One region of the Priestia sp. J2 genome, then DNA from elsewhere that is predicted to be linked to it. Evidence: riboswitches for the same ligand, from Rfam matches in the RefSeq annotation. Region 1 holds a riboswitch; each other region holds the start of a gene.

Region 1 (8,109 bases):
TCCCATACTCAATTTTCGGTCGCCCAATCATAATGATATCTAATCCTAACTCTTTAGCTGCTTCCACTTTTTCATCCACAGATCCAACTTTTCCGCTTTCTTTTGTGACCATGACCGTCACTCCGTATTGCTTATAAAGCGCTTGATCAAACTCTTTTGTAAACGGACCTTGAATAGCAATAATATTTTTTTGCGGCAATCCTAACTGCTGACACTTTTCCATATTATCCAGCCTTGGAAGCATACGAGCAACAAGCCGTACATCTGAAAGAGGAAGGAGCTTTTCTGTAAAAACCTGCAGCGTCTTGCTGCCTGTTGTCAGCATAATAACTCCTTTTTTCTCAGCTGCTACTTCAGCTGCTTCTTCATACGTAGAAACCATCGTCATATTGTCGTAGGTAAAAGCCTGCGAAGCCCGCTCATAGCGTATGTAAGGAATCGATGTTTCAGCAGCCGCACCGATGGCGTTTTTAGATGCTTCTTCGGCAAAGGGGTGACTTGCATCCACAATAGCTTTTACACCATGTTCGTTTATAAAAGTCATCATATCTTCTTGTGTGAGACGTCCAATTTTCACTTTCACTTCTGCTCGCTGTAATTCGATTGCTGCATTGTCGGTTACAACCGTCGCCGTAACGTCGTAACCTTCTTTTTTCACTTGAACAGCTAATGCACGTGCATCGCTAGTTCCCGCTAACAATAAAATCATTTTAACTCGCCGACCTTATCTTCATGGTGGTGATGGTCATGGTGGTGATCGTGGTGATGGTGCCCGTGATCATGATCGTGATGATGATGGTGATCAATATGCTCCATAATGCCGAGGCGATATTGACATGTATCGCAGTTCATTTTCACTTCGCCTTCTAATCCTTCTTCAGCACGTTCTTTTAAAATTGTCTGCAGTTTTGGATGAAAACCGAAATAGCCGGCTAGCTTAAACTCAATGTTTTCATGCTGCATTTTATACTGCTTCACCATTTCTTCCAAACGCTTAATTAGTACTCCTGTAAATAAGAAATACGGGAGAATAACCACTTTTTTAGCGCCCAGTTTTAAACATCGTTCCACTCCTTCATCAATCAATGGAGCGGTCACGCCCATAAAAGAAGTTTCGACGATTTTGTAGTTTGTTTTTTCCCAAAGAAGGCGCGTAATTTTATATAAATCACTGTTTGCATCAGGATCGCTTCCTCCTCGTCCTAAGACAATAACAGCCGTGTCTTCAGCTGGAGTTTCTAAATTTTCTCCTGATTCTTGTAATCTCGTTTTTAAAATTTCAAGGGCTTCTTCATGAACGCCAATGGGACGTCCGTACACGAAGTTTACGTGTGGATATTTTTCCTTAGCTTCATCTATAGCCGCCGGAATATGTATTTTTGAGTGGCCAGCTGGCAAGAGCATAATTGGAACTACAACTACATCTGTCGCTCCTTTTGCCACACATGTATCAATGCCTTGACTTACATTCGGACGTTCAAACTCTAGAAAACACGTTTCTATTAAAATAGATGGGTCCCAATCATGCTTCATAGTCGAGATAAACTCGCGAATTTGATCGTTCCCTTCAGGATCTCTACTTCCATGACCGACAAATAAAACTGATTTCATATAATGCCCTCCCATTTTTAATCTCCACACGGAGCTGGTTCTACTTTTATTTTTGGTGTTATATCTTGATAGTCGAATCCATAAACATTCTTCACACGCTTAAAGAATTTATGAAACCGCTCATTTGGATGACCTTTTTCTTTATATTCATGGACAATGTTCTCCACTATTTCAACAATGTCATCGGGCGCTATGCCTTCCGCCACAATTTGACCTGAATGGGCGTTTCGTCCAACCGTTTTAGCCCCTAAAAATAAGTCAAACGCACCTTTTCTGTAGACAATGCCGATATCTTCTTGAACAGCACCGTAACAGGCCATACCGCATCCATTAATACCAAGCTTCAGCTCTTTTGGCATGTCCATTCCACCGAGACGCTTTTGTAATTGTTCCGTATGCGGGATGGCGTCACTTTTTTCTCCATCACAAAAATCACACGCTTTAATTGTAAACACGTCTCCGACTGGAGATAGTAAAAAGGAAGCTGATTGGAGCTTTTTAATAATCACATCTGGCTGAGCCGTTGGAATTTGCAGTTTGATTTGATGGTCAGGCGTATACTCCATCGTACCTTTTTCACCAACAACTTCTGCTAGTATTGTCATTTGAACGGGCGTAAACTTCTTATTTGCAAGCCCTGGACTAACTGCCACTTCAAAAATAGACTCAATTGGCTGGTGTACGACCGGTGAAGTAGTTTCACCTAAAATTGCTTGAAGCGCTTCTTCTGCCAGAGCTCGTGAAGCTGCTTTTTCTTCTTTTGTATTCTGAACATCTTCAATAGCTGAAGCCGTTTGCTTTACAGTCTCCTCTTGATCAAGAGCCCATGGTTCTGCTTCTTTTCGAAGTCGCTGATGCGGTCTTAGCGGCTGCTCTGTTTGGTTGAGGGTATATTTCCGCTGATACCCGCGCGGTGTAATCATTAAGTCATCGTAAAAGAACGTAGATGAATTTCCGACAACAACGGTAGTCAGCATGCCTATTTCATGATTTAACATGTCTTTTAAATTGGTCATTACCACTTCTTCACGGTCACGATAAGCGCTTTTCACAAGACCAACAGGCGTATCGGGGGAACGGTATTTTAATAAAATCCTTTGCGCTTCCACAATTTGTCTTGTGCGTCTTCCGCTTTTCGGATTATAAAAAGCTACTACAAAATCTGCTTGTGCAGCTGCTTCGATTCGTTTTTCGATTAACTCCCAAGGCGTAAGGTGGTCACTTAAACTAATCGTACAGGCATCATGCATCACGGGCGCCCCAAGGAGGGATGCGCATGAATTAATAGCCGAAATGCCAGGAATCACTTCCAGCTCTACGCCCGTTTCTTTTTTCCATCCTTTTTCAATCAACACTTCATACACAAGGCCGGCCATTCCGTATACTCCTGCATCTCCGCTTGAAATGACCGCCACGGTTTTTCCCGCTTCAGCTTGCTTTACGGCTTCTTGTGCACGGCTTACTTCTTCGGTCATTCCTGTACTAATAATTTGCTGATTCGTTAATAGTCCTTGAATTAATTCCACATAGGTTTTATAACCAATGATCATATCACTTTCTTGAATGGCTTCTCTTGCTCGCTGTGTAATATGTTCAAAGCTTCCTGGGCCGAATCCAATAACTAACAGTTTACCTTTCATGCTAGCTCCTCCTTTATGCGTTACTTTTTACTTTGTCAATTCCTTCTATGGAGTCACTCTTTTCCGGAGAAACAAAACCGTTTTGATCATATTCATAAATAAGTGATTCCTTTATACTGCAGCCTCCTGCTAAATGTTCTTCAACAATTCGATGAGCTACGTTTTCAGTGACCTGCTTGTACCAATCTCCTGAAGGGTACACGATAGCTACAGGAGCATCTTTGCATCTTCCGTTACAGCGCGTACGGGTTGTGTGAACCGCTTCATCTAGATTCAGTTCAGTCACTTTATTTCGAATAGCTTGCGTGGCTTCTTCTCCACCTTTTCTCATACAGCTGCTTCCATTACAAATCAATACGTGATGTTTTGTTCCATTTAAGTTCCACGTCGTCACACTTATTCGCTCCTTTACTAAAAAAACGCCTCTATCAATGATAGAGGCGCAGAAAAATTCAAACTAAGTTTTTGCACTTCCACCTATATCCCGTAGGGTAAGCTTCGCATTAGAAAAAGGCTGGTTTCCTGACTTCGATTCATCACTTGATTGCGCCTTCCCGAATACAGTGGCATATGCAATCAGCTCCTCTTCACAGTGGCGGGTACCGCGCTGGCTTCACACCAGACTTCCCATTTAACGCAATGTGAACATTGCGCACCTTTTTTGCACGATATGTAGTTTTGTGCTACGAGAAAAACCCGCTTCGCTAATATGCGAGCGGGTAAAACGTCAGAATAAAAGTGTACACGAATGCCACTTTAAGCCAACGTTTCCCTTCCCGCTCCCCGGAGAAATAGAAACTTCACAATAAAGACAGGTCTCCTGACTTGTGTATCATTCTACTTGAGAACCTTCCCGTGATTTTTCCACAGTGGTTATACTCGTTCGTCCACACTTACAGTTGCGGGGACAGTACTGGTCTTTCACCAGTTTCCCTATTAAGCCTTCTTGGCATCTTTACTGTTGCTGTTTGATATATATGAACCTTTTAAACTATCAGAATAATAGAAGTAACTACCATATCATAGCGTACATTTTTTTTTATTTCAACTCTATTCTTTTCGTAAGATACAAGAAGCTATAAAAAAACAAGAGCATAAAGTCAGCTCTTGTTTTTTTATTATATAGCTACTAATGTTAAATGAGGATCATTATAATACACGACTTCTGAAAGAACTTTACAGCCATTTGTTTTTGCAAAAGCTTCTCTCGCCTGCGTTTCAGTTTCAAATTCAAACATTTTCATTTCTTTTCCAGCATATACCGTCAGTACCCACATGAAAAGATTCGCCTCCGATTATTGTAGTGATCGCTATATCCACATTATGACGAAACCATATCCTTTTGAAAACCCATTCTACAAAACTTGTCACAAGAAACTTTTAAAAATTTAAAAACATTTTAACTTCTGTAAATGAACAAAATGTACAAAAGGTTTAAGCCGTATTATACCTCTTTAAAAAAGGTGCTTTTTTTACCAACTGTTGCTTCATCAGTAAAAAAATATATAGTATTTATTAAAAAAAGAAGCCGGACAGCCGGCTTCTTTTTTAGGAAAGGAAAGTACAGACATCACAGTCCCGTCCTGCTCTTTGTTTTGCATAAAAATACACTAATTAAATATTCCTTTCTTAAAGCAGAACCATGTTCGATTGCACATAGTGGTAAAGAAGCTTGTACGTATGGTTTAATGAATCTTGATGCGTTCTCTCAAACGCATGAGAAGAATCAATTCCTGGACCAATTAAGCCGTGTACGATGTCATGCCCGGCACGAATAGCAGCAGAAGCATCTGATCCGTAAAACGGATAAATATCTAATTTGTACTGAATATCATGCTGCTTAGCTAGCTCCACCAAATGCTTTCTCAAACCGTAATGATATGGGCCGCTTGAATCTTTTACACAAATAGACACGGTGTATTCATCAGTAGATTGTCCATCTCCCATGGCACCCATATCAACCGCTAAGTATTCTACCGTTTGAGGCGTAATATTAGAATTTCCTCCGTATCCAATTTCTTCATTATTTGAAATAAGAAAGTGCGTAGTGTATGGCAGTTCGATCTGCTCTTCTTGAATTGTTTTCATGAGCTGAAGCAATAAAGCTACGCTTGCTTTATCATCGAGATGACGAGATTTAATAAAACCGCTTTTTGTTATTTCTACACGAGGATCAAACGAAACAAAGTCGCCGACTTCAATTCCAAGACTGCGAACATCTTCTGCGCTATGTACTTTTTCATCCAATCGAATTTCTATATTATCTTGATTTCGCTCAGCTTTACCTGCATCTTTATACACATGAACAGATGTTTGATGCATAAGGATGGTCCCTGTAAATACTTCTCCTGCTGACGTTTCGATTTCACAATATTCTCCTTCAATGGAATTGTAGCGGAACCCTCCAATCAAGTCGATTTTCAGACGTCCACTCGGTTTGATTTCTTTTACCATAGCACCTAATGTATCGACATGAGCCGTCAGCATGCGGTGATGATCCGTATCTTTACCGGGAATAGTAGCGACTAAGCCTCCTTTTCGATTGCGATACGTTTGAATATTTAGCTCTTTTACATAGTCTTCGACAAATGAAATCACCTTTTCTGTATTTCCAGAAGGACTGGGAATCGAAACAAGCTTTTTAATTAACTGAACAGTTTCCGTCATTATGACACTTCCTTTGTCTCTCATTTCTTTTATTTTACCATATGTTTCAAAAAAGATAACAGGCAGCTCCAAACAAAAAAGCCAGGCAGCTGCCCGGCTTTTTTGTTTTAAGCTATGTTTGATTTCTTTAATTCATTTGTGTAATTTAATGATTTTTGCTTATCAAACTCGCCTTCAGACTTGGACATTACAATTGCAGCTAAAGCATTTCCTACTACGTTAACTGTGGTACGCATCATATCAAGAATGCGGTCAATTCCTGCAATAAATGCCATGCCTTCAAGAGGGAAGCCCATAGATTCAAGCGTAGCAAGTACAACTACAAACGATGCCCCTGGTACACCAGCCATCCCTTTTGAGGTTAACATTAGCACAAGAAGGAGCTGAATTTGATCCATAATGGAAAGGTCAATGCCGTACATTTGAGCAATAAACAGCGATGCCAGCGCCTGATAAATGGTTGAACCATCTAAATTAAACGTGTAGCCTGTTGGAATAACAAACGATGTAACCGATTTAGAACAACCGAAGTCTTCCATCTTTTTGATAAGAGATGGTAAAACGGCTTCTGAACTTGCTGTTGTAAAAGCAAGAAGCAGCTCGTCTTTTAACACTTTTATGAGCGTAAACATGCTTGTTCCAGCCATTTTAGCAATAATTCCAAGAACCACAAGCACAAAGAAAATCATGGTGAAGTAAACGGCGAACACTAATTTCCCTAATGGAATAAGTGATCCGACACCAAACTTTATAATATTAACACCAATAAGTGCAAATACACCTACTGGAGCAAATTTCATCACCAAATTAGTTACCCAAAACATTGCATCCAAGACGCCTTCAAAAAAGGCTAAAACAGGTTTTCCTCTCTGTCCAATCGAAGCTACGCCTACACCAAACAGTACGGAAAATAAAATGATTGGTAAAAGATCGCCTTCTGCTACCGACTGAAAGACGTTTGTCGGAACAATATGAAGAAGCTCCTGAGCAATCCCTGTACTTTCAGACGTTTTTGCCGTTGCCTCATATTGAGAAATATCGCTTTTTGCAATATGTCCCATATCAACCCCTGCACCAGGGTGGAATAAGTTAGCGGCAATAATCCCCACTACAATCGCAATGGTTGTAACAATTTCAAAATAAAGAATTGTTTTTCCGCCAAGCTTACCTAATTTTTTGATATCGCCTACTCCTGCGACCGCTACGATTAATGCTGAAATCACGATCGGTACGACAATCATCTTAATTAAATGAATAAATATGTCTCCAATTGGCTGTAAAATAGAAATGGCCGTATCGCTTCCGTAAAAGATAGCACCTACAGCTACGCCTAAGATCAGTCCAATTAGAATCTGAGTTGCTAGACCTAACCTTTTCACTTTCTTGCTCCTTTCGCACAGTTGACTTTCACCTATCGAGCATATGCGGTTCAACGAACCGTGTATAAATATACATCCTTACAGCACCTTATGTAAACAGTTCTTTACTAATAAGGATGTAAGGCCGCACATGCAAATTTTTAAAAGCTACGGTTCTGTTTTATCATATCAAATAATTGTTGTACACTGAGATTTTTTTGCTAAGTATTTTTCTATTTTTGCTATTTCAGCGAATAAATAAAAAAAATAAAATTTTATATTGAAATATGCATTTTAGGTTAGTATAATACGATACATGTTTATTTTTATTATTCGAATATAAAATTCTGAAAATTTTAATTATTCAACACGATAATAAAAAGCATTTATAATTTTGGAGGTTTTAATGTGTCAAACAAAGTTCCTTTTTCATTTATAGTGGTTATTGGCTTTATGCTTTTTGCCCTATTCTTCGGCGCAGGTAATTTAATTTTCCCTGCGATGTTAGGTCAGTCTGCTGGAAGCAATATTTGGTCAGCAAATGCTGGATTTTTAGTAACGGGTGTAGGTCTGCCTCTGCTAGGCGTTCTCGCATTTGGTTTTTCCGGAAAAGAGGATCTGCAGTCTTTAGCTAGTCGCGTACACCCAGCTTTCGGTATTATCTTTACTACGATTTTATACTTGGCAATCGGACCGCTTTTTGCAATGCCAAGAACGGGAAGTGTTTCGTTTGAAATTGGCGTTAAGCCTTTTTTATCAGAAAATTCAGGTCACCTTCCCCTTATCATTTTCACGGTAATTTTCTTTACGATTACGTGCTTTTTTTCGCTAAA
Region 2 (8,109 bases), 680 kb from region 1:
AAGCAAAAAGAGTAGCCAAACAAAAGGTCGTGCTAAAAGATCATTGGAAAAGCAGTCGTTTTAAAGAGCATGGATTTACTGTGCAAAAACGAAAAACATCAAAATTTCATTACGGGACAATTGATATACAAAAATAACCAAAAAAGTAAAATTAATTACGCTCATTGAAAAGACTTCCAAAACCTTTTAGGAATTAAAAAGTTTTGGAAGTTTTTTTTATGAATTTCATCTAAAGTTCATAAAAGTATGATATATTTTTGAACATAAAAATACTTTTGTGTTTAAGCATCCAGCAAAAAAGGAATATCTTGTATAGGTTTCCGCTCGGTGTGACAACCTCAAACAGAAGAAGGAAGGTGGTAACTGAAAAGTCGTCAAATGCCCGTAGACAGCATAAATGAATAAGCAAATATAGGTAAAAAATTAATAAGTATGTTACAATACCTAGTGAGTTATGATAATGAATTTTACAATATGAAAAGACCATATGGGAAAAGATGAGAAAGGAAAGATACGAATGCCTAGATGGATAAAAAGAATGCTAATTGTATTTATTACAGTATTTACATTTGGGCTTGTCACTCCACCAGAATATTTATACGTTGATGATGCAAAAGCGGACAAGCAACATAAAGCAGGGTATGTAAGAGAAACAACTCCTGTCACAGCTGTTATAGAAGATATTCATTTGCCATATGAAGAACCAAAATATGAAGACGTTTCATCATTTGTTACGTATGCAATGGAATCAGCTGAAAAACAGTCAGTGGAAAAATTCGGAACAAAAATTGGTCCTGTCATTGAAGATGAATTTCGTCAAGCAGTGTTACCTAAAATTGAAGAAGTGCTGACCGACATTGGCACTGAACTTGAACAGTCAATTCAGAATCTCGAGATAAGCGAGCACCCTGCTGCTGGCTACGGTGAAAAGATTTTCCATGTATATGACCGGGAAACCGGTCAGGACTTAATACGGTTTCATGTACGGCGTGAAAATCCTCCAAAAGATGGATACTGGTTTAATTTTCACTATCATGCGGCCGCAGATAATTTTCAAAAGCATTATGATTTAGGGAAAATTTATTGGAACCGAAACATGCCGCCTAAGTGGTTCAGCTGATAATAGACACAACATTCTACAATTTCGAAATGTTAGCTTTTTTAAGCTAGCATTTTTTTACGTCTAAAACCGTTATGGTCTAAATAAGCTGAAACATTAGCACAACGATAAAAAAATCGTTTATAATGAAGTCAGACTTCTTACTATAGAATTGTAGGAAGGAACGAATAGACGCTGGAGGTAACACAATGAAACAATTTACGGAAGAAAAACAATTTCGCGAACAAATTAAGAATGAAACACTAAGCGTTGGGATTTTTACGACAACGTGGTGTCCTGATTGCAAACGTTTGGATATGTTTATTGATGAAATCGTTGACGAAAATACAGATAAAGCATGGTTTAAAATTGACAAGGATGAGTTTGAAGAACTTTCTGCTGAAAACAATGTAATGGGTATTCCTTCTCTTCTTGTATATAAAAACGGTGAAAAAATTGCGCACCTGCACAGTGCAAATGCTAAAACGCCTGAAGCGGTCCGTGAATTTTTAGCAACTCTTTAATTCCCTAAGCTGCGAGAGCATTCTCGCAGCTTTTTTTGTGAGAATGGCTATTTCCATTTTTCGATGAGTGGGGTATACTAGGACAAGTGAATAATCGTAAAGCAATAAGGTCTCAATTTAAAGATTGAGTGAAAAGGGAAGTCTGGTGAAAAACCAGCGCGGTCCCGCCACTGTAAGCGCTTTGTGCGTAAGTCAGGAGACCTGCCTTATTGTTAGCTGTGAAACCTTCGAGGAAGGGTGAAGCAGGGTAATGAACATACATATCAAGTATAGTGAACGGATTCTTTTCCTGCTTATCTTGACGTTACCTGCTTTGCTTTCAATTGAAAGTAAAGCTTTTTTATTTTGAAGCTGCTGCCGAGCAGTATACATAGTCAAAGCGGAAAAAACGGGATAGCGCTGCTTTTTGCATGATCATTTGCTTTTTCTTTAACGTGGAGGTTTCGTATTCACAATGAACAATATATAGGGGGAGTATTTAGATGAAAAAATGGCTTTCGTATTCCATTATTGCGCTGTTAGTCATCGTACTTGCTGCATGCGGTGCAGGCAGCCAAAGCAACAGTGATAAAAAAACGAAGCAAGATACAGAACAAACGTCACAAGCTGCGTTTCCAGTGAAGGTAAAAGACGCGCGTGATAAAGAAATTACGTTGAAAAAACAGCCTAAGAAAATTGTTTCATTAATGCCAAGTAATACGGAGATTGTATATGCCCTTGGCCTTGAAAAAGAATTAGTCGGTGTCACAAGCAACGATGATTATCCTAAAAGCGTAAAGAAAAAAGCGCAGGTGGGAGATATGAACGTTAATGCAGAAAAAGTTATTGCTTTAAATCCTGATTTAGTGCTGGCACACGCTTCAAGTATGGGCGTTTCAGATGAAGTATTTAAACAAATTGAAAGTGCGGGTATTCCGGTATTTGTTGTAAAAGATTCAACAACGTTTGATACGGTTTATGATTCTATTACGCAAATTGGTAAATTAACGGGTAAAACAAAAGAAGCTAATCAAACAATTAAAGACATGAAAGAAAAAGTAGCTTCAATTGAGAAAAAAGCAAAAACGATTTCAAAAGAAGATCGTAAAAAAGTATGGATAGAGGTATCGGGAGCTCCTGAGATTTATACAACAGGAAAAGGTACGTTCATGAACGAAATGCTTACTATGATCGGTGCTGATAACGTAGCGGCTAGTGAAAAGGGTTGGGTTAAGTTTTCTGAAGAGCAAGTTGTTAAGTTAAACCCTGACGTTATTATCGCAACGTATGATGCAGACAAAAATGAGATTATGAAGCGTCCCGCTTGGAGCAGCATGACTGCTGTAAAAGAGGGGAACATCGAAAAGGTTGATCAAAACAAAATCAACCGCTTAGGACCTCGTATTGTAGATGGCTTAGAGGACTTAGCAAAAGCAGTATACCCTGAGGTGTACAATAAATAAAAAGAGGGACCATATTCCAGTTCGAATTGAAAAGGGGATTGGTCCCTTTTCACATCTTAAAATTGAAGAACGGCCTGAGCTTTTAATCATGAAAACCGAGACTTCTTATAAAACATACAGCTCAGGCGTTTTAGGAACAGGCATCACGGAAACGGACACCTTTTACAATCGATTTGTTCATAAAGACTATTATTCAGATACTCCTTCTTTAGAGTATGAGCAATATTTGATGAAAGAAAATGTGCGCCATGAGCAAATCGTAGGGTTGATGACAGCGGTTTGGTTAAAAGAAAGAGCGATTTACTGTTATGAAGGCTACGGAGTAAGAGTAGCTTCCGTGATAACGGCTGGAGTAGGAAACGCAGTGGATATTACAGCTGACGAAGCTGTCCCTTTCTATTCCTCTCCCGGTACAATTAATATGTTTTTTTTCGTGGAAGGCAGGCTTACGGATGCGGCGTTTTTACAGCTTTTTATTGCCGCTACAGAAGCCAAAACAAAAACGCTGTCACAGCTGGGTGTCATAGATCCAGCTACAAAGACGATTGCTACGGGAACATCTACGGACAGTATCTCAGTTGCAGCGTCTCAGCAAGGACCATTATATGAATATGCAGGCTCTATGACCGCTTTAGGTCAAGCGGTAGCCAAGCTGGTAAAAATAAGCTTAGAGCAGGCACTTAAGGAAAAGAGGTGAAGAAATGAGTATTGCACAAGCGATGATTGCACACCTGACAGCCATGACGATTGCTCTACTCATTGACCGAATCATAGGTGACCCAGAAAATTGGCCGCATCCCGTTCGCTGGTTTGGCAAGTGGATTTATTGGATGGATTCCAGATTAAATAAAGGCGCAGGAAAACGATTCAAAGGATTGCTTCTTGTGATAAGTATGGTGGTGCTCGCAGGAGTTATTCCTTTTTTATTCCTTCATGCTTTGTACGGAGTTCATTTTATACTAGGTGTTTTAGTAGAGGGCGTAATGATTGCGACTACTATATCCACTCGTTCCTTAAGCGAAGCTGCTTATAAGGTGCAAAAGCCGCTTCAGCTAGGAGATATGGAGAAAGCTAGATATGAAGTAAGCATGATTGTGGGACGAGATACGGACCGTTTATCAGAAGGAGAAATTGCCAGAGCGACGGTAGAGACCGTGGCTGAAAATACAAGTGATGGTATTACAGCTCCGCTTTTTTATGCATTTATAGGAGGGGGAGCCCTAGCCTTTTTTTACCGAGCTATTAACACATGCGATTCAATGGTTGGGTATAAAAATGACCGCTACTTTCTGTTCGGCTATTTTAGTGCAAAAACCGATGACGTATTAAACTATATTCCAAGTCGGTTAACTGCAGTGGTGATGACCGCTGTTAATGTAGCAAAAAGCCAATATTCTCTTTGGCATGTAACGAGTTTGATTAAGCGCGATGCTAAGAAGCATCCAAGTCCAAATAGCGGATACGGGGAAAGTGCAGTGGCTGCCCTTTTAGGTATTCAACTCGGCGGGCTTAATACATATAAAGGCATAGAATCTAATCGTGCAAAAATGGGCGAACCACTCATTCCCCTGCAACCCGGTCATATTGAACAAGCTGTTTTCATTATGAAAAGGACGGTCTATGCTACGTGGTTATTCTATCTTTTGTTAGGAGGAGTTATTAGTGCTATTACCTACACATGGAGCTAACCCCAATGTCTTTTTAAAAGCAATAGGGGCCGAGAATTTGTCGCATCTAAAAGACTTTAGCGTAAACACAAATCCTTTAGGGGCTCCCCTTGTTCTTCACGAAAAGTGGAACGAATTCAAGGAAGCTGCGTTTAGTTACCCTGATCCTGAAGTAACAGAACTAAAAAATAAACTTGCAGCTCATCATCATGTTTCCGCTGCCCAAGTGCTGCCCACAAATGGGGCCGCTGAAGCTTTTTTCCTTATTGCTTCTTTATTTTCAGGAGAGAAAGCGGGGATTGTACAGCCGACGTTTGTCGAATACGAACAGGCAAGTAAAGCGTATGGATGTGAAGTGACATACGTTCCTTTAGCTGAAGAAAATGGCTGGAGCTGGGATATAGAGTTGATTATGAGTATTCTTCCGGATATAAAAGTACTATGGATTTGTCACCCAAATAATCCAACGGGCGTTATGTATAGTCACGAGGAATGGATGAAAGTAGTAAAAGCTGCTGCTCATCATGGTACATACTTAATAATTGATGAAGCATTTATTGATTTTGTCGAACATCAGCCTTCATTTGATTCTCTTATTCTAAACTATGAACATCTCATTGTTGTGCGTTCGATGACAAAGATGTTTAATATTGCGGGGCTTCGCCTTGGCTATATTTTGGCAAATGAAAAAATTATTAGCAAGATGTCTAAAAAACAACCTCCTTGGAGTGTAAACGGATTGTCGCAGCAAGTAGGGATGATATGTGTAGATGAAAAAGATTTTGTGAAAAAAACCGTACATTATATTAAACAAGAACGAAAACGGATCTTGAGTCAACTAGAAGAATGGGGGCTTTTGGTTTCTCCGTCTCAAACAAACTATTATCTTTGCAGCGTTCCGTCTTCTATTAAAACGCGCGACTGGCTTATCTATTTAGCAAGCCGCGGTGTGGTAGCTCGGCATACTGAAAACTTCCCATTTTTAAATGGACGCTATATCCGTTTGGCTGTGAAAACGAAAGAAGAAAATGACTATTTACTTAACGTAATCAAACAAGGACTCGATGAAATATGATCATCTTTATTAGCGGAGGGGTTCGAAGCGGCAAATCACGTGCAGCGGAGAACATGGTTCAAACTTTTTGTACAAAGCGCGCTGTTTATATTGCCACAAGCCGGCAAACAGATAGTGAAATGCAAAAACGTATCCAGCTTCATCAAACAGAACGTCAAGCGGCGAACACGCCTTGGGCAACGATCGAGCAGTCTGTAGATTTACAACAAATTCTTCCAAACCTTCGAAGTGATGATACTATACTCTTGGACTGTGTCACAAACTGGCTTGCCAATGAGCTTTTTTTAACCGAAAAAAGGTGGCAAACAAAAGAAGGTAAACAAGAGGTTTTTCGTCAGATGATAGAAGCGCTCGATAAGCTGTTTGCGCAGTCTCAGACGGTCGTGCTAGTATCTAATGAACTGTTTGAAGCGGGCGTGTTAGAGGAGCCGACATATAGCTATATGCATATGTTAGGGAAATTACATCAGTATATTGTAGAAAAAGCAGATGTGGCTATTTGTGTAGAAGCGGGACTTTCCCGTTTTAAAAAAGGAAAGGAATGTGTAAGCAAATGAAAGAATGGATAGCCATACTACGAATCTCTCTTCAGTTTTTTACGATCTTACCACTGGCTAAAACCGTTCAATGGACTGAAAAAAGAACGGCACGCTCACTTTTTGTTCTGCCTTGGATTGGCATATTACTAGGTTTAATGTTTTATAGCTTTTTACAGCTGCTTCACTATTCACCTATCACTGCTATTGTTAGCAGTATTTTAGTTTTGCTTTTGCCGCTTGTTTTAACGGGTGGTCTTCATGTAGACGGGTGGATGGATGTAAGTGATGCGTATTTTTCCCATCAGTCAAAGGAAAAGAAACTGCAGATTTTAAGCGATCCGCACGTTGGGTCTTTTGCTATTCTTTCTCTTATTGTTCTGCTTCTGCTGCGCTTTAGTGCAATCTATGAATTAACGTCTCTTTCTTCTTTATCAGTTTGGGCATGTATAACCGTCTTTACACTTCCAAGAATCGGAGCCGCTTTCTTAGTTATGAGAGATAAGCCCGCTAAAGATACGGGGCTTGCTGCTTATTTTCAAAAAGGAGTCACCAAATGGTCTATTTATGCATTTATCGTCATGAGCCTATTCTTAGTTGCTATTTTCATTGTTTTTATAGACAATAAATTCATTATCTTTTTCTTTGCCGGTTTTTTATGGCTCTGGATACGGTTTTATCGTTCGCAGTTTGGTGGCGTAACAGGAGATGTTATAGGTGCAACCATTGAAGGAGGAGAAACGTTTTTATGGATAATTCTTTGGTTATCACATGTATTCGCCATGGCATGACGCTTGAAAATCAACAAAAAAAATATATAGGGTGGAGTGATCCGCCTTTAAGTATAGAAGGGAAAAATGAATTAAAAGAGCTTTCTCTAGAGCCGGAGCTCGTTATTTCCAGTGACTTAAAAAGAGCGCTAGAAACAAGTTCAATTGTTTTTCCTAAATCTCAGGTGATTAAAAGGGAAAGTTGGCGTGAGCTGCATTTTGGAGATTGGGAAGAGAAGACGTATGAAGATTTAAAAAACATACGGGCATATAGAAATTGGATCGATCACTGGGCAGAACATACGCCTCCGAATGGTGAAAGCTTCTCAGGGTTTTCAAACCGAGTTTGGGAAGCTTGGGAAGAAGCGGTCGATTTGGCGGCTAGTCAGCAATTGCGTCACATTGCTATTGTTTCACACGGCGGACCACTGCGTTTACTTGCGTCCCATTTTAAACAGACAGCGTCGCTTTGGGATGTTTCTTTTTCTTATGGAGAAGGTTTTTCAGTAACGTGCACATACAAACAGGCAAAGGAGAGAAGAGCATGCATTTCGTATTCGGCGGTGCATTTACCGGCAAAAGAAAATGGGTGAAGCAGCAGTATGCCAGTAAGTCGATAAAATGGCATTGTTTGTATGAAGACCCCGTTTTACCGGCCATTGAGTTTGAAGAAAGTTACATTGTGCTAGAAGGATTTGAGCACTATGTTAAGGAATTAATACATAGCGAGCTGGAGGCTCCGCATCTTGTTGTTAAAAAGGTCATACAGAAGTGGAGAGACAGCGGTGTATGGGAACAGTTAATAGTGATTGGAACTGAAGTCGGCAAAGGCATTGTTCCTTTAGATCCAATAGAGCGGCAGTGGAGAGATGAATGCGGGTATGCGTATCAGCATTTGGCGGCACATGCCCAGAAAGTAGATTACATTTGGTACGGAATTGCTAATCGATTGAAGGAGGAAATACAATGAACATTTACACAAAAACAGGGGACAAA
Region 3 (8,109 bases), 2.1 Mb from region 1:
TTGAAGAGATATGGACTATTTATCATTAGTTTCATCGTTTTCTTGGGTAGCTTTCAACTGCTATCAGGAATGATTCTTACGCTCTTATATGTTCCAGAAAGTTCGACTATGTGGAGCTCAATCGAAGGATTATCAAGTAAAGTAACGTTTGGCAGTTATTCTGGTAGCTTTGCTTTTATGATTCCCGCTGTAGCAGCTACAGCCGCTTTTTTTATCTCTAAAAAATGGGTTAGGAAAAGTGTATAAGAAACTAATAGCGGTGGTGAATAAACAGTGAATGTAGACACGGATAGATTAGTTAGCTTCTTTATTTTATGGGGAACACCCGCTGCTTTTAGTATAATAGAGTACTTTAAACTGAGTAAGACTGAAAAACAAGAAGCTATACGAGACTTAACATCATTAAAATCGATTATAACAACAGGCTTTATATTGATTGGGGGAGTGATGGCGAGTTTAGGTAGAGTATTATCGCTGCTGCCTCTCCACATTATAGGCACTTTTATTTTAGTCATTGGTGGTATCGCGGGCGCTATTGAAGCATGGAAAACAGAAAAAAAGAGAGGTATTATTATCCTTGTTTTCATAGTATCTATGATTGCTTTTACATTTGTAATATAAATTCTGCATGTAACAAGAGCTGCTCAAACCATGAGCAGCTCTTGTTAGTTTCTCACTTATTGCGTTTCAAGCTGCTGATCTTTTTTCTTTAATGTAAGAGCGAGCAGGAACGAAATGATAGCGAAAGCGATGGCTACATAATAGACGGTATGAACTCCGCTTGTCATACTTTTTATTTGTAACAGCGTTTTATTCGTTTCATTTGATTGTTGAATAAAGTGCTGAGAAGCCATAGTCATAATACTTGTATACAAAGCGGGTCCAATTGCGCCTGAAACTTGGTTAATCGTATTTGAAATGGCTGAACCGTGAGCGTGAAGCGGTTTAGGTACTTGATTTAAAGCAAGCGTCATTACGGGTCCTATGCTTAAACCTACGCCAATTGTAAAGGCAGCGTATAAAATAGCTGCGGTCATCGTGGTTGTTTCTCTTGAAATGGTAGTGAACAAACTTAAAATAAACGTTAACAGAATTAAACTTGTTAAAAGCAGCGGTTTAAATCCAATTTTATCAAACAAACTTCCTCCGACCATAGCTGTTAGAGCCAGCGTTACTCCTCCTGGAAGCATAAGAAAACCTGATGGTAGCAACTCTATACTGATCAGTCAATCCAGACGTTTAGGTCTTGTATAGGAGTGAAGATTGACGTTGGTTTGACAGGTGTAAGCATTGCTTGAAATGTTAAGAATAAGTTTACAAAGTATTTTGAGGCTATCCTTTTATTTCTGTTAAAAAAATATAGTCAAGTAATGAAATTAAAAGAAGACGAGAAGCGTATAGCATGTTACGATAGGGACGGTATAGAAATTGACACATATCGGTTTCTAATAGAAGAGACAAATTTTAAAATTTTTAAATGTAAGGTTGTGATTCACCTGAGACTGAATAAATTTATTAGTGAATCTGGCAAAGCGTCAAGACGCGGGGCAGATAAGTTAATTAGTGAAGGAAGAGTAACCGTTAATGGAAAGGTTGCAAAAATCGGAGATCAAGTTAAGCCTGGCGATGATATTCGAGTAAGCGGCCAACAGCTTCGGATTGCTCGAAATAATGTATATATTGCACTTAATAAACCAGTCGGCATTACAAGTACGAGTGAGAAAAAAGTAAAGGGAAACATCATTGACTTAGTCAATCACCCTTTGCGTATTCATCATGTCGGACGACTAGATAAGGATTCAGACGGCTTAATTTTACTTACAAATGACGGCGATATTATTAACGAAATTTTACGTGCAGAAAACAAGCATGAAAAAGAATATATTGTTGCAGTAGATAAGCCGATTACACCCGAGTTTATCAAAAACATGTCTGAGGGAGTAAAAATTTTAGGTACAAAAACGCTTCCTTGTAAAGTGACACAGCTGTCTAAGTACGAGTTTCAAATTATTTTAACACAGGGCTTAAATCGTCAAATTCGCCGTATGTGTGAAGTGCTCGGATATGAAGTATACCGACTTCAGCGTACGCGTATTATGAATATTCACTTAAACAACTTGCCTGTTGGGCAATGGAGAGATTTAACGAAAAAAGAGCGTACGCAGCTATTCAAAGAATTAGACTATGAACCTAAAGAGTGGTAAATCAAAAGACACCAGCCTGTTAGACTGGTGTCTTTTTTTATTCGCATACAACTACTTGTCTAGAAAATACGCTTTTGCGCGCTACGCAGCGATCTGAAATAGAAAAGCCAGCTTCATGAATCATATGGTCAATCGTGTCTACTGTAATTACGACTACTTTATCCGCAAAGCGGCGAGCGTGTTTTAAAATAGAAAGCTGATCTTCAGGCGTCGCGTGGGTGTAGAGATTGTAAGGCATGTCGATGATCGCTACGTCATAGTGAGTGGTAACATCCGAAATCGGTCCGGTTTTGACATCACCCTTTAAGCCGAAATGCGCAATATTTTCACGAGATCCGTCGGTCACAAGTGGGTTGATATCGCGTCCTACAATATCAATGCCCATTGAAAGAGCTTCTACGAGGACTGTACCAATACCACAGCATGGATCAATCGCTTTGATTCCTTCAGGCTTTGGAACGGCAATGTTAGCTACAGCTCTTGCAAGGCGGGTACTGAGTGCCGTAGAGTATTCACGCGGTTTCTTCAAATGATGCAGCCATACAGCTTCGCTTTTTTGATATTTTCCAAAATACCAGCGTCCTTCAAATGGAACAATTCCAAACAAATGGTCAGGGTTATGCAAGTCTGCTTCTGCTACAAAATGCCAACCCACATCACGTTCAATCGCACGCTGACCTTTATAGCTTATTTTTTGATCTTTTTCTAAGTCATTAATTTTCATAAAAATGAGTTTAAATGTTTGATCTCCAAGGTCAATATCTTCTACTTGTTTGCAAATATCTGCAAGGTCATCTGATTCATACATAATATCTAATCGCTCTTTGATAAAAGGGCTTCTGCTTGGATCAAGTTTAACGGCGCTTTTTATGATAGGTTTCTCAGTTTCAATTTCAAAAAGAGAGCGTCTCTCTAATTGACATAGTGAGAGTTCCTCTTCGCTGCATGCGTATGTGTAGATATACTGAGGCAGCTGCGTATGGTTATTCAATATCGTATCATCCTTTATCGTATCTAATTATCCTTCTTCTCAAACAATAGCGAGAAAAGAAGAGAAAAGCAACGAATTTAAATATATTTGGCTGTGAATACTAAATTGAAGCGCTACATAGTCCACTTATTTGACAAAACATGCTAAAATAACTGATGATAACCTGCATGTGCTGCTGTTTATACAAAAGAACTGGATCAAGGTTTCTCAAAAATCATTTATACACTGCTGACATTTTGATGAATAGGAGAGGCTACGTGATGTCTAAAAGTGATCATGAAAAGCAACAGATGAGTCGGGCTGATATGAAAAAACAAGCTAAAACATCCTCGCAAAACCTTGTGATGAACGTACTCATTGCCATTGTATCTGCATGTATTTTAGCTCTTATTATAAATATTTTTGTACTAATGAAATGAGCCGTTATGCTGCTCATTTCTTTTTATTAGGTTCAGCTTTTATTGAAGAGTTTGAGGTCTCTTTCACTAGAGAGCACATTGTGAATAGCGTATCTTTTTTTTACAAATGATAGTTGTGATATGATAAAGCAATAATACATTAGACAAAAAGCTGGAGGTTACTTAGTATGCCATTACTTAGATTTGATGTAATAGAAGGAAGAGACGAAAAAGAGTTAAAAACATTACTAGACGCTACTCATCGAGCGATGCTAGAAGCCTTTGGCGTCCCAGAACGCGATCGTTATCAAATTGTACATCAGCATCCTGCTCATGAAATGATTATTGAAGATACAGGTCTTGGCTTTGAGAGAAGCAAGGATTTGGTTATTATAAGTGTGACGAGCAAACAGCGAACAGAAGAGCAAAAACAAGCTCTTTACAAATTAATTGTAAAAGAGCTGGGAGAAAGCTGCGGAATTCAGCCAAGCGACATTATGATTTCAATTGTTGAAAACGGTAATGCTGACTGGAGCTTTGGTATGGGAGAAGCTCAATTCTTAACTGGGAAATTATAAAATGGTTTATTATCTAGAGAAGCCCTTATTTCTAAGGGCTTTTTCTCATTTTGTCTATAAAAATATTATTCTCTTAGTCACATCTTACTCAAAATTAAATACAGACATCTGTCAAATGAATGATACAATAAGCTTATATGCCGTTTTGAGTGGGAAAACCAAAAAAGAGTTCGGCGTACTAACTTCGGAACAACAATAATTTTACATAAAGATGTAAAGATTTAAAGGTTAAAAGAGAAATGTATAAAATCTGTAAAACAAAAGAACAGTTACGCGTTAAACATAGGAGTAAAAGGTTCTTCACGTGTTTTTTCGGATAATAAGAGAAAGTAATTTTGATCATTGAGGAGGAACTTAGAATGTTTGGATTTGATGGAGATGTATCGCCATTAGTGCGAATTAAAGTAATTGGAGTCGGCGGTGGAGGAAATAACACCGTTAACCGTATGATTGAACATGGTGTACAAGGGGTAGAATTTATCGCCGTTAATACGGATGCTCAGGCGCTTAATTTATCTAAAGCAGATGTGAAAATGCAGATTGGTGCGGCATTAACGCGAGGATTAGGTGCAGGAGCTAATCCAGAAGTAGGAAGAGAAGCTGCAGAAGAAAGCAGAGAGCAAATTCAAGAAGTACTGCAAGGCGCAGATATGGTATTCGTAACAGCTGGCATGGGGGGAGGCACTGGTACTGGAGCAGCTCCGGTTATTGCCCAAATTGCCCGTGAACTAAATGCTTTAACAATTGGAGTAGTTACTCGTCCTTTCAAGTTTGAAGGAAATAAACGTACCAAGCAAGCAGTAGGCGGTATTACTGCGATGAATGAATCGGTAGATACCCTTATTGTCATTCCAAACGACCGTTTGCTTGAAATCGTTGATAAAAAGACACCTATGCTTGAAGCATTCCGTGAAGCAGATAATGTTCTTCGCCAAGGTATTCAAGGTATTTCAGATTTAATCGCTGTTCCAGGGCTGATTAACCTTGACTTTGCTGATGTAAAAACAATTATGTCTAATCAAGGATTTGCGCTTATGGGTATCGGACGAGCTTCGGGATCAGATCGAGCAATTGAAGCAGCGAAAAAAGCGATTTCTAGTCCGCTGCTAGATGCATCGATTGATGGAGCAAGAGGCGTGCTGCTGAACATTACGAGCGGCAGCAGCCTGAGTCTTTACGAAGTACAGGAAGCAGCAGATATTGTCACGTCCGCTTCTGATCAGGACTTAAATATGATTTTTGGATCTGTGATTAATGAAGATTTAAAGGACGAAATGATGGTAACCGTTATTGCCACTGGATTTGATGATGAAGATATTTCACCATCAGCTTCCACTTCTAGAGTTTCAAGAGCACGCTACTAAATTAAATAACCAGCTTTTATGGTGGCAATTGTTTTTCAATTGCCTTAAAAGGGAATCCGGTGAAAATCCGGAGCGGTCCCGCCACTGTAACAAGGAGCCTTATGTCAAAAAGCCACTGTCTATTTAGAGACGGGAAGGCGGTATAAGGCAGTGACTTGAAGCCAGGAGACCTGCCATAAATCGCAGCACACAATAACCTACGAGGATAGGGAGGTGTTTTGGCAGAATCAAAAATACGATAAACAAGGGATACGTTTATCTGAATTTGTTGTGAAGGCAAGCACTTCTTTTTAGAAGTGCTTTTTTTGTGTATTAAAATAGAAGGTGGAAAAATGAATGATAAATAATAAAAAACTTGTATCTATGATATTTCTCATGTTACTTTGCCTCACTGCTTGCGCTCCTAATGAAGAGAGCGTAAGTATAAAAGAAAGAAAGAAAACGGATAAAAGTGTGACGTTTTTATTTAATTTTACATCTGCAACGCTTGATCCTCATACGGACGATAATTATACAGCAGTTCGTGGGGGAGTAGGGGAGACGCTTGTTAAAATCAACGACGATTTAAAAATAAAGCCTTGGCTTGCTGAAAAGTGGGAAACGAAAGATAACGGCCTTACATGGACATTTATGATAAGAAAGAACATCACGTTTCAAAACGGAAAAGCGCTGGATGCAAATGCCGTTAAGTCTTCTCTTCAAAGAACGATAGACCAAAGTTATGCGATGAAAAACGCTTTAAATATTAAAGAAATGAAAGCGAACAGTCATGCGCTGACAATTACATTAAAAGAACCAATGCCTAAATTTCCTTCTGAATTAGTGCATCCAAATACAGCTATTATAGATGTTAATGCTTCTAATATAGCTAAGAAGCCCATTGGTACGGGTCCATTTCGCGTCTTGTCTTTTGATCAAGGAAATCAAGTAAAATTAGAAAGATATGAAAATTATTGGGGTGGAAAAGTGAAATTGAAAAGTGCGATCTTTGGATTTAACGAAGATGCTAATGCGCGAGTTGCTGCTCTTCAATCTGGAACAGCCGATATTATTTATCGCCCGCCTTTAGAAAGCTTGGGCACTTTACAAACAGATCCGTCTTTTAAAGTAAGTGGAGTACCTAGTGTGCGCACCCATTTATTGCTTTACAATCAAACTAATGACGCATTAAAAGACGAAAATGTAAGAAAAGCTATCGATACCTTATTGAACCGAAAAGAAATTGTTAGCAGCATCATGAACAATCAAGCGGCAGCGGCTCGAGGTCCATTTTTACCCCAATTTCCTTTTGCTGATAGTACTGCTAATGAGCAAAGAGGTATGACATCTGCTAAAAAATATTTAGAGAAAGCAGGCTATCAAATCAAAAATGACAAAGCAATCAAAAATGGAAAGCCACTATCGCTCTCTCTTGTCACATATAGTTCTTTGCCAGAACTGCCTTTAATTGCTCAGCTTATACAGTCTAATGCCAAAGAGTTAGGAATTACTATTAAGATTCACCTAGTTGAAGATAGCGATGAATATGTAATGGCAAAAGATGATTGGGATTTAGCATTGTACAGCCTTATCACAGCACCTAGAGGAGATGCCAGCTATTATTTAAGTACGAACTATTTGCCCGGCGGTGGTTTAAATGCCAGCCGGATTAATGATGATACGCTAACAAAAATGATAGAACAGTTAAATTCAACAGTAGATGACGCAAAACGAGATCAGTTAGCCAAACAAGCAACCGCTTTGATTAATAGAAAAATGCTGACGTCATCGATTGTACATCCAAACATTGTTGTTGCTTATAATCAAAAAGTGAAAAACTGGACAACAAATCCAAGCGAGTATTATATGCTGACTCAGCATTTAGACGTAACGCCGTAGTTAACATTGCAGCATAAGCAGAGAAAAGAAAAAGTATACAATGATCGCTAAAAGGATGTGACAGTAAACGTGCAAGAAGTACAAATGTATCAAATTAAAGAAGTAAAAGAAAAGGATGCTGAAGTGATTCAGTTTGTCATGAATATGCGGAATGAGCTATTTCCTATGCTGGAAAAAAATCGGCTTCCTGTGGATTTGCTTCATTTTAATGAACATTACGTTCAAGCGAAAGACGCTGCTTTTTTTGCAGCTGTTACGGAAAATCAACAAGTAATTGGAACCATTGGTTTATACGCTTACGATGGACGGTTTCATGCATTAAAAGAGCGATATGAACATAGAACTGCAGCTGAGATTGTAAAATGCTATGTCGATCCAGCGTACCGGCGTCTAGGCATTGGACAGCAGCTGTTAAAAGCAGTTGAACAATTTGCCCAAAGTCATTTTTATGACACGCTGTATCTGCATACTCATCCTTTTTTACCTGGCGCTATTCCTTTTTGGGCTTCACAAGGCTTTATCAAAAGGCTAGCTGAACAGGATGAACCATGGAATACGCTGCACATGGACAGAAAAATACAACGAGTCGTAACGTAACGAGATCATACAGTAATTACCATGGAATCTGTATATGGGCTCATGCTATAATGAACGTAACTTACATTTATAGCCTGTAGGGCAAGTCCTTACAGAAAA

What was found. Region 1 has a riboswitch for cobalamin ahead of LJY09_RS13055 ((2Fe-2S) ferredoxin domain-containing protein). Riboswitches for the same ligand answer to the same signal wherever they lie in the genome.
Region 2: another riboswitch for cobalamin. It lies ahead of LJY09_RS09550 (ABC transporter substrate-binding protein); the one in region 1 lies ahead of LJY09_RS13055 ((2Fe-2S) ferredoxin domain-containing protein).
Region 3: another riboswitch for cobalamin. It lies ahead of nikA (nickel ABC transporter substrate-binding protein); the one in region 1 lies ahead of LJY09_RS13055 ((2Fe-2S) ferredoxin domain-containing protein).

Annotation. Positions count from the first base shown of each region.
Region 1 covers NZ_CP086208.1:2,587,194-2,595,302, forward strand. The annotation lists gene cobK (precorrin-6A reductase) at 1-709, opposite strand, end outside; gene LJY09_RS13045 (sirohydrochlorin chelatase) at 706-1,611, opposite strand; gene cobJ (precorrin-3B C(17)-methyltransferase) at 1,629-3,251, opposite strand; gene LJY09_RS13055 ((2Fe-2S) ferredoxin domain-containing protein) at 3,265-3,645, opposite strand; cobalamin riboswitch at 3,746-3,926, opposite strand; cobalamin riboswitch at 4,044-4,223, opposite strand; gene LJY09_RS13060 (hypothetical protein) at 4,370-4,528, opposite strand; gene LJY09_RS13065 (M42 family metallopeptidase) at 4,881-5,918, opposite strand; gene LJY09_RS13070 (cation:dicarboxylate symporter family transporter) at 6,026-7,297, opposite strand; gene brnQ (branched-chain amino acid transport system II carrier protein) at 7,685-8,109, shown strand, end outside.
Region 2 covers NZ_CP086208.1:1,904,228-1,912,336, forward strand. The annotation lists gene LJY09_RS09535 (class I SAM-dependent methyltransferase) at 1-137, shown strand, start outside; gene LJY09_RS09540 (YpjP family protein) at 518-1,120, shown strand; gene LJY09_RS09545 (thioredoxin family protein) at 1,309-1,623, shown strand; cobalamin riboswitch at 1,714-1,847, shown strand; gene LJY09_RS09550 (ABC transporter substrate-binding protein) at 2,106-3,065, shown strand; gene LJY09_RS09555 (adenosylcobinamide amidohydrolase) at 3,154-3,762, shown strand; gene cbiB (adenosylcobinamide-phosphate synthase CbiB) at 3,767-4,753, shown strand; gene cobD (threonine-phosphate decarboxylase CobD) at 4,728-5,807, shown strand; gene LJY09_RS09570 (bifunctional adenosylcobinamide kinase/adenosylcobinamide-phosphate guanylyltransferase) at 5,804-6,364, shown strand; gene cobS (adenosylcobinamide-GDP ribazoletransferase) at 6,361-7,134, shown strand; gene LJY09_RS09580 (histidine phosphatase family protein) at 7,092-7,706, shown strand; gene LJY09_RS09585 (bifunctional adenosylcobinamide kinase/adenosylcobinamide-phosphate guanylyltransferase) at 7,658-8,083, shown strand; gene LJY09_RS09590 (cob(I)yrinic acid a,c-diamide adenosyltransferase) at 8,080-8,109, shown strand, end outside.
Region 3 covers NZ_CP086208.1:481,664-489,772, forward strand. The annotation lists gene LJY09_RS02560 (hypothetical protein) at 1-246, shown strand; gene LJY09_RS02565 (hypothetical protein) at 274-621, shown strand; gene LJY09_RS02570 (MFS transporter) at 678-1,211, opposite strand; gene rluF (23S rRNA pseudouridine(2604) synthase RluF) at 1,488-2,204, shown strand; gene LJY09_RS02580 (TRM11 family SAM-dependent methyltransferase) at 2,242-3,195, opposite strand; gene LJY09_RS02585 (hypothetical protein) at 3,456-3,614, shown strand; gene LJY09_RS02590 (tautomerase family protein) at 3,782-4,171, shown strand; gene ftsZ (cell division protein FtsZ) at 4,531-5,535, shown strand; cobalamin riboswitch at 5,538-5,728, shown strand; gene nikA (nickel ABC transporter substrate-binding protein) at 5,872-7,413, shown strand; gene LJY09_RS02605 (GNAT family N-acetyltransferase) at 7,483-8,010, shown strand.